DNA from 3 places in the Streptomyces sp. NPDC023157 genome. Region 2 is predicted to be linked to each of the others. Evidence: riboswitches for the same ligand, from Rfam matches in the RefSeq annotation. Region 2 holds a riboswitch; each other region holds the start of a gene.
What was found. A riboswitch is a leader RNA that binds a small molecule or an ion and turns the genes downstream of it on or off. The one in region 2 is predicted to bind cyclic di-AMP.
Positions count from the first base shown of each region.

Region 1 (4,119 bases), on a different contig from region 2:
ACGGCGTGCGGGACTCCTGGAGCCCGTTCGGCAACGCGGACATGATGCACCGCGCCCACCTTCTCGGCTGGGTCACGGACGTCCGCCTCGACGACGAGCTGAGCGACTGCTACGGCGTCGCCGCGAACGGCGGCGCGGACGTCATGGGCCTGCCGCACGCCGACCTCAGGCCCGGGGCGCCCGCCGACTTCGTCCTCGTACGCGGCGAGTGCCTGCCCCAGGTCGTGGTGGACATGCCGCGCCGGGACCTGGTCGTGCACGGCGGCGTCGTGGTGGCCCGCGACGGGGAGTTCCTCGCCTGAGCCGCGGGCCGCTCGGGCGCCTCAGCCACGGGCCTCGCGGGCGCCTCAGCCACGGGCCTCGCGGGCGTCTGAGGAACGGCGGCCGGGGCGCGGGCTCCTAGCCGGCCAGTGACGGGTACCGGACGCCGGTGAGTTCCTCGGACGCGGTCCAGAGGCGTTCGCCGGAGGTGTCGTCGAGTGTCCACCCGGCCCGCCAGGACCGGGTGGGCGCGCCGCGCCAGCCCAGCTTGGGGCCGATGAAGGCGTCGGGGCGCACGCCGGGTGCGGTGGCGGCGTACAGGGTGGGCAGGGCTCCGCCGGCGGCGGGCTGCGCGATGATCCGGTTGCCCAGCTCCATCAGGCGCGCGGCGGTCCTGCGGCCCTCCTGGCGGGGGCCGGCCGTCTGCAGGTTGGTGGCGGCGTAGCCGGGGTGGGCGGCGGCCGCGACGATCCCGGAGCCGGCGGCGGCCAGGCGGCGGGAGAGTTCGTGGACGAAGAGGAGGTTGGCCGTCTTGGAGCGCCCGTAGGCGATCCACCGCCGGTAGCGGCGTTCGGCGTTGAGGTCGGTGTGGTCCAGGTCGGCCAGCGCGTGGAAGCCGCTGGAGAGACTGACGATCCGGGCGCCCGGGGTGCGCAGCAGCAGCGGCATGAGCAGGCCGGTGAGCGCGAAGTGGCCGAGGTGGTTCACGCCGAACTGGGTCTCGAAGCCGTCGGCGGTGCGGCCGTGCGGCAGGGCCATCACGCCCGCGTTGTTGACGAGCAGGTCGAGCCGTTGGTCGCGCTCGGCGTGGGCGGCGGCGAAGGTGCGTACGGAGGCGAGGTCGCCGAGGTCGAGCGGCGCGAACTCGGCCGACGCCCGCGGGACTTCGTCGCGCAGCCGGGACAGGGCCGCCTCGCCGCGGGTGCGGCTGCGGCAGGCGAGGAGGACGTGTGCACCGGCGCGGGCCAGCTCGCGGGCGGTGACGTATCCGATGCCGCTGTTGGCTCCGGTGACCACCGCTGTCCGCCCTCCCTGGGAGGGGATGTTCCGCGCGTTCCAGCCCGTCATCTCCGGGCGCTCCTTCCGGCCGTGGTGTCCCCATGCTGCCGCTACCGGGGGTAACGCCATCATAGGGACACCTTCGGCGGACGCCTCGGCCGGGCGGCCGCGCGGTCCCGTCAGTAGGCGCTGTTGACGTTGTCGATGGAGCCGTAGCGGGCGGCCGCGTAGTTGCAGGCGGCGGTGATGTTGGCGACCGGGTCGTAGAGGTCGAAGGCCGTGCCGGCGACGTGGTAGGCCTGGAAGGTGGGTTCGATCACCTGGAGCAGGCCCTTGGACGGGGTGCCGGCGAGGGCGTTGGAGTCCCAGTTGTTGATGGCCAGCGGGTTGCCCGAGGACTCGCGCATGACGTTGCGGTAGATGCCGTCGTAGCTGCCCGGGATGCCGTTCTTGGCCATGATGGAGAGCGACTCGCGGATCCAGCCGTCCAGGTCGTTCGTGTACGAGACGGCCGAGGTCGCCGACGAGACGGCGGGCGCCTGGGCCGCGGCCCGTGCCACGGCGGGCGACACGGCGAACGCCTGGCGCGCGACCGCCGGACGCGCGGCGGCGGTGCCGCTCGCGGCACCCGAACGCGCCACCGCCGGACGCTCCGCGCTCTCGGCGGCCTGGGTGCTCTGGGCGTTCCGCGTGTCGATGGCGAGTCGCAGGCCAGGGCGGATGAGGCCCGGGTCCGCGCCGACGGCGGCGCGGTTGTCGCGGTAGATCGTCTTCCAGCCGCCGCTCACGTGGTGCTTCCGGGCGATTTTCGAGAGCGAGTCGCCGGCGACCACGGAATAGCGCACGAGACCGTTCGCCTTCACCGTCCGAGCCGCCGCCTTTTCGATTGCGACGGACGTGACGGACCCGACGGACGTGACGGACCCGACGGACGCGACGGACTGGACCGTCTGCGGCGCCCGCGGGGTCTCGGCCGCCGCGCCGGTGGCCCCGGCGAGCGGCAGGGCGAGTGCGGCGCTGCCGGCGAGGCCGGCTACGGCCAGTCCGCGGGCGAGCGGGGTGTTCTTGGGGCGGCGGTGCTTCCCGTGTCCACGCATGGCGATTTCCTCTCCTTCGCCTGCGAGGTGAGCTGTCGGGTTCGGGCAGGAGCTGCCCGGCCGCGCGGCGCGCGGCTTCACCCCGAGCCGCCCCGGAGACCGGGACGGCGGCGAACCTGGGTCCCCCGCTCCTGCCGTACGAGTGGGTGAGTGCGGTACCCGGGCGGCGGCAGGATTCGGCGTTCCGTCCGGATGACGGGTGACCGTAGGCGAAGGCGAACAGCGAGAACAAGGGCCTGATTCGCAAAAGCAAGCAGATCTTTTATGGGTCGGAAAAGGATCAATCGGCGTGCCGTGATCCTTTTCTCCAACTGGTTCCCGGGGGTTCGCGCATGACGCCGCGACAGCATTCCGGCGGAATGTCCGACCGTGACTCAGATCACCGGCCCGCACTTAATCGGACATGTCCGGATCCGATTGATTTGAGAGCTTAGGGAATCCGGCTTTCGGTGCCCCTGCGGAACCAGCCGCTGAACCCCTCGGACGGGTGGCGTCGCCGCTCCGCCCGCTCCAGCGCCCGCTCGGCCTCCGCCCGCCAGGTCTCCGCGCCCGCGCGGGGCGGCGGCAGGAACGGTCCCCGCTCCGGCGCGTCCGCGGCGGCGCCGAAGAAGTCGCCACCCTTGCGCCGGACGTCGTCGGTGCCCCACGCCCGGCCGGGACCGTGCCGCGGCACCTTCTGGAGGTGCGGGATGTGCTTGGCGCAGTGGATGTACGCCTCCTCCACGGTGATCTCCACCCAGCTCAGGGCGCGCCGCCCCGGCACCGGGTCGACCGTGAGTCCGGGGTGGTCGGCCCGCATCACGTCGTCGGCCACGACCCGGGCCGTGCCGTTCACGTGGAGTCCGACGCGGTCCCGGAGGAAGTCGACCATCAGGAGGCCGACGTGCGGGTTCTCCTCGATGTTGCCGAGGCTGGCCTGGACGCCGTTCCCCCGGTACTCGGGGTAGGCGAGCCGCAGCTCGTCCAGGACGTGGAGGAAGCCGGCCGGTCCCGCCCGGAAGGTGTTGTCGCAGGCGCCGTGCCGGTCGGCGGTGGCCAGGAAGAACATCTCCTGGCGGGCCACGAACTCCCGCATCCGGGGGTTGAGCCGGTCGAGGACCTGCTCGGCGTAGAACCGGTCGGCGCGCTCGGTGGTGCCCGTACGCCGCTGGACCAGGTGCTCGCCGTCGCTGCCCGGGCGGATGGTGCGCGGCGGCGTCGCCGAGCGCGGACCGGTGTGCTCGAAGGTGCTCAATTCCTCGTCCCGACCAGTTCTTCGATGGAGTCGTGCCGTATGCGGTGGGTGGGGATGCCGATGCCCACGAGGGTGTCGACACCGCGACGGATCATGCCGGGCGGGCCGGAGAGGTACGCCTCGTACGTGTGCCACGGACCGAACTCGCGGACGGCTCCGGGAAGGCCGCCGGACAGGGCTCCGCCGGCCCCGTCGTCCACGACGGGGCGCACGGAGAGCCAGGGGTGCGACTGCTGGAGCCGCAGCATGGTCTCGATGTCGTACAGGTCCTCATTGCTGCGGGCGCCGTAGAACACGTCGACGGAGCGGCGCCGGCCGTGCTGGGCCACGTCCTCGACCAGCGCCTTGATCGGGGCGATGCCCGTACCGCCGCCGAGGCACAGCAGCCCGTTGTCGGTGTGGTGGTCGACGGTCATCGAGCCGGTGGGGCCGCCGAGCCGCAGGACGTCCCCGGGCCGGGCCCGGTGCACGAGCGCGTTCGAGACCCAGCCCGCGGGCACGGCCTTCACATGGAAGGAGAGCAGCCCG
Region 1 is NZ_JBVHIL010000008.1:35,856-39,974, reverse strand. Features, by position in the region: gene ACZ3ZE_RS26795 (amidohydrolase) at 1-302, shown strand, start outside; gene ACZ3ZE_RS26790 (oxidoreductase) at 400-1,329, opposite strand; gene ACZ3ZE_RS26785 (LysM peptidoglycan-binding domain-containing protein) at 1,440-2,357, opposite strand; cyclic di-AMP (ydaO/yuaA leader) riboswitch at 2,362-2,516, opposite strand; gene ACZ3ZE_RS26780 (pyridoxamine 5'-phosphate oxidase family protein) at 2,788-3,591, opposite strand; gene ACZ3ZE_RS26775 (globin domain-containing protein) at 3,588-4,119, opposite strand, start outside.
Region 1: another riboswitch for cyclic di-AMP. It lies ahead of ACZ3ZE_RS26785 (LysM peptidoglycan-binding domain-containing protein); the one in region 2 lies ahead of ACZ3ZE_RS33575 (transglycosylase family protein).

Region 2 (4,119 bases):
GTGTACGCGCTGCTGCGCAACCCGGACCAGCGGGCGCGCCTCCAGGATTCGATCGCCGCGGGCGAGACCGGACTCCTGGAGACGGGCGTCGAGGAGCTGCTGCGGTACGACGGGCCGGTGGAGATGGCGACCTGGCGGTTCGCGACCCAGGCGCTCACGATCGGCGGCCAGGAGATCCCGGCCGGCGACCCGGTGCTGGTGGTGCTGGCCGCCGCCGACCGCGACCCGGCGCGGTTCGAGGGGCCCGACACCCTGGATCTGGCGCGGCGTGACAACCAGCATCTCGGGTACGGGCACGGCATCCACTACTGCCTGGGGGCTCCGCTGGCGCGCCTGGAGGGCCAGACGGCGCTGGCGACGCTCCTGACTCGCCTGCCGGACCTGCGACTTGGGGCCGATCCGGCGGAACTGCGGTGGCGCGGTGGGCTGATCATGCGTGGCCTGCGCACGCTTCCGGTGGAGTTCAGCGCTTCCCACAAACGGCCGCACGACTGACGCATAACTGACGGGGCGTCAGGAATGTGATCTTCGCGTGATCTCCGCTGCATCGACTTGTGACTCACGTTCGAATGCCGCTACGTTCACCGGAATCTCAGCAGCCACGCGAAAGGCAGTCCGTATGCGCTCCGGGAACGGACGACACCGCAGACCCCGCCAGGCCCCCGCTCTCGTTGTCGCGGCGGGCGTCACCGGCTCGGCCATGGCCCTGCCGTTGCTCGCCACCGGCTCCGCCTCCGCGGCGGACGCCCCGACCTGGGACCGGGTCGCCGAATGCGAGTCGGGCGGCGCGTGGAGCGCCAACTTCGGCAACGGGCTCTACGGCGGTCTCCAGTTCACCCAGGAGAGCTGGGAGCGGCACGGCGGCCTGGCGTACGCGCCGAGCGCCGACCTCGCCAGCCGCGCGCAGCAGATCACCATCGCCGACAGGGCACTCGCCGCGGGCGACACCCAGTGGGCCACCTGCGCGCCGATCGCCGGCCTGACGAACGACGGCAGGAAGCCCGCGGTCTCCCCGGGGTCCGCCGTCAAGCCCAAGGCGTCCACGGGCCCGGTCGCCGAGTCCAACCGGACCGACGGCCGCCCGGCCGGCCCCGGGGCGACCACCACGACCCCGGCCACCCCGGCCGCGCCCGTGACCCCGACGGCCCCGTCGGGCGGCGCCACGACCGCGCCCGCGACCCCGGCCGGCCCCGACGGCTCCGCGACACCGGGCACGCCGGTCACGCCCGGCACGCCGGACACCTCGGGCGCGCCCGGTATGCCCGGTACGCCCGGTACGACGGATCCGGCCTCCCCCGGTACGGGCAAGCACCGCGGTGACGCCGCGTCGGAGGATTCGGGCAACTCAGACACCACGCCCGAATCCGGGCGGCACGCGGCCCCGGGTGACGGGTCGACGGGTGACGTGACCGACGGTAAGGGCTCGGCGGAGAGCGCGGTCGCCGGGGAGAAGGCGGACAACTCGGGCAAGGCTGACGAATACACCGTCAAGCCGGGTGACAGTCTGTCGGACATTGCACAGCAGAACGCGCTGCCCGGCGGCTGGGCCGCCCTCTATGACGCCAACAAGAAGACGGTCGGCACCGACCCGGACCTCATCATCCCTGGTCAGAGCCTTGAGTTGAAGGCCGAACCCGTCGCGGCGCCGTAGTGGTTCGTAGCTGAATGTCCGTTATGAGTAAGTGAGACATGGGTCTCTCTTGCCGAACTGGCGTGTCACGTCCGCAAAGTTTGCTCGTGTCGCCCCTCACCTGCGCAAACGCCCCTCTCGGGGGAGCAAGTAGGGGCGATATTTCCGGGTTGATGGTCTTTGAACTTCCCCCGGGTCTATGTCTACGGTCATGACCGCTCGCCACCGCGGGCCCCGTCGCCGGTACGCCGAATCCTGCCGCCGGCCGACGGGAAGTCGTCGCGCAAGCGCCGAAGGCAGGAGCGGGGGACCCAAGGTAAGTGCCGGCCCCGGCCGTTGAGACAGACGGCCGACGATCGGCTTGGGGTGAAGCCGCGTGCAAGGACACGCGGCCGGACAACTCATCAGGTCCGAACCCGACAGCTCACCTCGTAGGCGTCGGTGAGGAGAATTCCCATGCTGTTTTCCGGTAACAAGGGCAAACACCGCCGTCCCTCCAAGGCCACCCGCGTCGCCACGCTCGTCGGCGTCACCGGTGTCGCCGTCGCCGCCCCGCTGATGGCCGCGGGCACCGCCTCGGCCGCCACCACCTCCGAGTGGGACGCCGTCGCCGCGTGCGAGTCCGGCGGCAACTGGTCCATCAACACCGGCAACGGCTACTACGGCGGCCTGCAGTTCTCGGCCTCCACCTGGGCCGCGTACGGCGGCACCGCCTACGCCGCGACCGCCAACCAGGCGTCGAAGTCGCAGCAGATCGCCATCGCCGAGAAGGTCCTGGCCGGCCAGGGCAAGGGCGCGTGGCCGAGCTGTGGCGTGGGCCTCTCCAACGCCGCTTACGACGGCGGCTCCGCCTCGTCGAGCTCCTCCAGCTCGTCGAGCTCCAGCTCCTCGTCCTCGTCGTCGTCCTCCTCCTCCTCCTCGTCGAAGCGCTCCACCGAGCAGCCGACGACCCGCAGCGAGCAGCGCCAGGCGCCGAAGACCACGTCGAAGAAGAACGTCTCCAAGAAGACGGTCACCACTCCGACCGGCAAGAAGGTGAAGAAGGGCGACGGCGAGTACAAGGTCGTCGCCGGCGACACCCTCAGCAAGATCGCCCAGGCGCACGGCGTCAAGGGCGGCTGGGCCAAGCTGTTCGAGCTGAACAAGGACGTCGTCGACAACGCCGACCTGATCTACCCGGGCCAGCAGCTCCACCTCAAGTGAGCCTGACGACCCACCCGCGGTGACCACCCCGGTCCGGAGCGCCCTTCCCCCGTGCGCTCCGGACCGGGGTTTCCCCGTTCAGGCCCCTACTGATCAGTAGTAATGGGTCTTTCGTCCTCAGATGCGTGCCCTTGGGTCCTTTTTCGTCCCAGGGGGCGGGCGTCCGGCTGGCCGGAGCCCCGGAGCCGGTTAGGCTCTTGTCGCAAGGCGAACGAGACCTTGCCGCATGCGTCACAACCAGCGTCACATCCCAGAAGGAGATGCTCGTGCCGTCCATCGACGTCGTCGTAGCCCGGGAAATCCTGGACTCCCGAGGCAACCCCACGGTCGAGGTCGAGGTCGGCCTCGACGACGGCAGCACCGGTCGTGCTGCCGTGCCGTCCGGTGCCTCCACCGGTGCGTTCGAGGCCCTTGAGCTCCGCGACGGTGACCCCAACCGTTACCAGGGCAAGGGTGTCGAGAAGGCCGTCCTCGCGGTCATCGAGCAGATCGGCCCGGAGCTCGTCGGCTACGACGCCACCGAGCAGCGTCTGATCGACCAGGCGATGTTCGACCTGGACGCCACCCCGGACAAGTCCTCGCTCGGCGCCAACGCCATCCTCGGCGTCTCCCTCGCCGTCGCGCACGCCGCCTCCGAGGCCTCGGACCTGCCGCTCTTCCGCTACCTCGGCGGCCCGAACGCGCACCTGCTGCCCGTTCCGATGATGAACATCCTGAACGGCGGCTCGCACGCCGACTCCAACGTGGACATCCAGGAGTTCATGATCGCGCCGATCGGCGCGGAGTCCTTCTCCGAGGCCCTGCGCTGGGGCACCGAGGTCTACCACACCCTCAAGAAGGTCCTGAAGGACAAGGGTCTGTCCACCGGCCTCGGCGACGAGGGCGGCTTCGCCCCGAACCTGGACTCCAACCGCGCCGCGCTCGACCTCATCCTCGAGGCCATCAAGCAGGCCGGCTACGTCCCGGGCAAGGACATCGCGCTCGCGCTCGACTGCGCCGCCTCCGAGTTCTACAAGGACGGCAAGTACGAGTTCGAGGGCAAGTCCCGCTCGGCCGCCGAGATGACCGAGTACTACGAGGAGCTCGTCTCCGCGTACCCGCTGGTCTCCATCGAGGACCCGCTGTTCGAGGACGACTGGGCCGGCTGGAAGGTCATCACCGACAAGCTGGGCGCCAAGGTGCAGCTGGTCGGCGACGACCTGTTCGTCACCAACCCGGAGCGCCTCGCCCGCGGCATCGAGGAGGGCTCCGCGAACGCCCTCCTGGTCAAGGTCAACCAGATCGGC
Region 2 is NZ_JBVHIL010000011.1:149,064-153,182, forward strand. Features, by position in the region: gene ACZ3ZE_RS33565 (cytochrome P450 family protein) at 1-495, shown strand, start outside; gene ACZ3ZE_RS33570 (transglycosylase family protein) at 701-1,651, shown strand; cyclic di-AMP (ydaO/yuaA leader) riboswitch at 1,909-2,083, shown strand; gene ACZ3ZE_RS33575 (transglycosylase family protein) at 2,087-2,833, shown strand; gene eno (phosphopyruvate hydratase) at 3,100-4,119, shown strand, end outside.

Region 3 (4,119 bases), on a different contig from region 2:
GCTGGACGTCAAGACCTCCGGCGGCGTCGAGGTGCCGCAGATCGAGTCGGCCGTCGACGACGAGCTGGCCCGCTTCGCCGCCGAGGGCCCGACGCCCGAGGAGATGGAGCGCGCGCAGGCGCAGCTGGAGCGCGAGTGGCTGGACCGCCTCGGCACGGTCGCGGGCCGCGCCGACGAACTGTGCCGCTTCGCGGTGCTGTTCGGCGACCCGCAGCTCGCGCTGACCGCCGTGCACCGGGTCCTCGACATCAGTGCCGAGGAGGTGCAGGAGGTCGCCAAGGCCACCCTGCGCCCGGACAACCGCGCCGTGCTGGTCTACGAACCGGTGGGCGCCGACGGCGACGACGCCGACAGCGACGAGGAAGAGGGAGCGGACCAGTGACCGACGCTGCCGCGTCTTTGACGAGCATGACCTTCCACCCGCAGCCCCAGCCGGGCGAGGCCACGCCCTGGGCCTTCCCCGCCCCGGAGCGCGGCGCCCTGGACAACGGGCTGACCGTGCTGCGCTGCCACCGCCCCGGCCAGCAGGTCGTGGCCGTCGAGATCTCCCTCGACGCCCCGCTGGACGCTGAGCCCGAGGGCCTGGACGGCGTGGCCACGATCATGGCCCGCGCCCTGTCCGAAGGCACCGACCAGCACACCGCCGAGGAGTTCGCCGCCGAGCTGGAGCGCTGCGGCGCCACCCTCGACGCGGCCGCCGACCACCCGGGCGTACGGGTCTCCCTGGAGGTCCCGGTCTCCCGGCTGCCCAAGGCGCTCGGCCTGCTCTCCGAGGCGCTGATCGCCCCCGCGTTCGACGCGTCCGAGGTCGAGCGGCTGGTGCGCAACCGGCTGGACGAGATCCCGCACGAGTCGGCCAACCCGGCCCGCCGAGCGGCCAAGCAGCTCTCCAAGGAGCTGTTCCCGGCCTCCGCGCGCGCCTCCCGGCCGCGTCAGGGCACCGAGGAGACCGTCGCCGCGATCGACGCCGCCGCCGTCCGCGCCTTCTACGACGCGTACGTGCGCCCCTCCACGGCCACCGCCGTGGTCGTCGGCGACCTCACTGACGTCGACCTCGACAAGGTGCTAGCCGAGACGCTGGGCGCCTGGACGGGCACCGCGGCCGACCGGCGGCGCATGCCGTCCGTCTCGGCCGACGACACCGGCCGGGTCGTCATCGTGGACCGCCCCGGCGCCGTCCAGACGCAGCTGCTCATCGGCCGCGTCGGCGCCGACCGCCACGACCGTGTGTGGCCGGCCCAGGTGCTCGGCACGTACTGCCTCGGCGGCACCCTCACGTCCCGTCTGGACCGCGTCCTGCGCGAGGAGAAGGGCTACACGTACGGCGTGCGCGCCTTCGGCCAGGTGCTGCGCTCCGACGGCGAGGGCAACGGGGCGTCGCTGCTCGCCATCAGCGGCTCGATCGACACCCCCAACACGGGCCCGGCACTTGACGACCTGTGGAAGGTGCTGCGCACCCTCGCCGCCGACGGTCTGACGGACGCCGAGCGCGATGTGGCCGTGCAGAACCTGGTGGGCGTCGCGCCGCTCAAGTACGAGACGGCCGCCTCCGTCGCGGGCACGCTCGCCGACCAGGTCGAGCAGCACCTCCCGGACGACTACCAGGCGCAGTTGTACGCGCGCCTCGCCGAGACCGGCACGGTGGAGGCGACCGCGGCCGTGGTCAACGCCTTCCCGGTGGACCGGCTCGTCACCGTGCTCGTCGGTGACGCGGCGCAGATCGAGGAGCCGGTGCGTGCCCTCGGCATCGGTGAAGTGACGGTCGTGACCGGCTGACTGAGCCGCTGTCACACCGGTTCGGGGACCCCGACGACCTGGTTCGTCGGGGTCCTCCCTTTTGTCCGTATTGCTGAGAAGTGTGATCTTCTGCCCTGTGGCATGTCTTACAAAAGAGCGTGTCTGTTTGGCGATTGACAGAAGATCGGCCTAGCTTCGACCCGACTGTTCGTCCGCAGTACGACGCCGCATCCGCGGCAACGGGCAGTCATCGCCGAGTCCCCGTAAGGCGCGAGCCTGGGGAGCCGGGGACCCATCGCAGTCCCTGGGGTGAATCGGACGCCTTCGCTCAGCGAGCGGAGGGGCCCGTAGGAGACCTTCCTGCTCCGAACCCGTCAGCTAACCCGGTAGGCGAGAGGGAAGGAAAGGATCAGCCACTACATGGCGTTCACCCGTGCCACCGGGAAGCATCGTGGTCCGAGCCGTCTGGCGCGCCGCGGAGTGGGCATCGCCGGTGTGGCGACCCTTGCGACGACCGGCGTCATCGGAACCCTGGCCTCCCCGGCGTTCGCCGCCGACACGGAGCCCGTCTCCCCGGAAGACACCGGCCTCACCCAGGTGATCACCGCCGACTCCCTCGCCGACCGGGTCGACGCCCAGGCCGCCGCGCAGGAGAAGGAGGCGGTCGAGACCGCCGCCCGCGTCAAGGCCGCCGCCGAGGCGAAGCGCAAGGCCGAGGCCCGCGCCAAGGAGCTGCGCGCCGCCAAGGAGCGCGCCGCCCGCGAGGCCGAGCGCAAGCGCCTGAGCTCCTTCCAGCTCCCCGTCGCCGGCTCGTACGTGAGCACCGGCTACAAGACCGGCGGCTCGCTCTGGTCCTCCGGCCACCACTCCGGCATCGACTTCCACGCCGCCTACGGCTCCCAGGTCGTCTCCGTGGGCTCGGGCACCGTCGTCGAGGCCGGCTGGGGCGGCGCGTACGGCAACAACATCGTCATCCGGATGAACGACGGCACGTACACCCAGTACGGCCACCTCTCCTCGATCGGCGTCTCCGTCGGCCAGACGGTCACCCCCGGCGAGCAGATCGGCATCTCCGGCTCCTCCGGCAACTCGACCGGCCCGCACCTCCACTTCGAGGCCCGCACCAGCGCCGAGTACGGATCGGACATCAACCCGATCACCTACCTCCGCGCCCGCGGGGTCCAGGTCTGAGGTGTGAATTCTGTGAAGAAGCCCCGGCTCGAACGAGCCGGGGCTTCTTTTTCGTGCCCCAATTACCGGGTGGCATCGGAAATTCCGGCGTCCTGCAATAGAGTTCGCGAGAGTTCGCAGGGCGGGCGCCACTCGACGGGGTTTCGCGCGGATCACCTACGGAGGTCGGACATGCGTGTTCCCGCGCACTCGGTATGCACGGCGATCCGGGACGACATCGTCTCCGGCGTCTTCGCGTGGGGCGCCCGGCTGACGGAGGAGCAGCTCGCGCGCCGCTACGGGGTCTCCCGCGTCCCGGTCCGCGAGGCGCTGCGCACCCTGGAGTCCGAGGGCTTCGTGGTCACCCGCCGGCACGCCGGCGCCCATGTCGCCGAGCCCACCGAGCAGGAGGCGGCCGACCTGCTCGACGTCCGGACCCTGCTGGAGCCGCTGGGGGCCGCCCGCGCCGCCCAGCGCCGCACCGAGGCGCACCTCAAGGTGCTGCGCGGGCTGGTCAGGCTGGGGCAGGAGCGGGCCAGGCGCGGCCAGGGCGACGATCTGCGCTCGCTCGGCGCGTGGTTCCACGAGACGCTGGCCCAGGCGTCCGGCAGCCCGCCGCTCACCGCGCTCCTCACCCAGCTGCGGCACAAGATCGCCTGGATGTACGCGGTCGAGCCCGCCGAGCGGCCCGTGGAGGCCTGGGCCGAGCACGGGGCCATCGTCGACGCCGTCGCGCGCGGGGACGCCGAACGGGCCCGCGCCCTGACCGCCCTGCACGTGGAGCGCTCCCTGCCGCTGCACCGGCCCCGGCGTCCGGAGCGGGCGCGTGTGAGGGTTTCGCAACATGTCGTAAACACCGCGGGGCCGCGGAATTAACACCGGCGCCGTATACAAGGGAAAGGCGATGGGGGTGGCTGATCGATTGGGGTCGCCCTATTCCAGCTTCACCTTCCCGATTTGCGCTGCCTGATTCCAGTGAAGGAAAAAGGGTCGCATCGCAGAAAAGGCCGCGCCCGCCGGAATTCCGGCAGGTGCGGCCCTTCGCGATCCGTCGTCGGGGAGGAGACGGGTCAGACGGTCTCGGGGAGCTCGTCGAGACCCTCCGCGACCAGCTTCGCGAGGCGGTCGAGCGCGGCCTCGGCGCCATCGGCGTCCGAAGCGAGGACGATCTCCTCGCCGCCCTGGGCACCCAGGCCGAGCACCGCGAGCATG
Region 3 is NZ_JBVHIL010000007.1:364,514-368,632, reverse strand. Features, by position in the region: gene ACZ3ZE_RS26180 (M16 family metallopeptidase) at 1-382, shown strand, start outside; gene ACZ3ZE_RS26175 (M16 family metallopeptidase) at 409-1,776, shown strand; cyclic di-AMP (ydaO/yuaA leader) riboswitch at 1,979-2,145, shown strand; gene ACZ3ZE_RS26170 (M23 family metallopeptidase) at 2,158-2,928, shown strand; gene ACZ3ZE_RS26165 (GntR family transcriptional regulator) at 3,100-3,783, shown strand; gene ACZ3ZE_RS26160 (HPr family phosphocarrier protein) at 3,978-4,119, opposite strand, start outside.
Region 3: another riboswitch for cyclic di-AMP. It lies ahead of ACZ3ZE_RS26170 (M23 family metallopeptidase); the one in region 2 lies ahead of ACZ3ZE_RS33575 (transglycosylase family protein).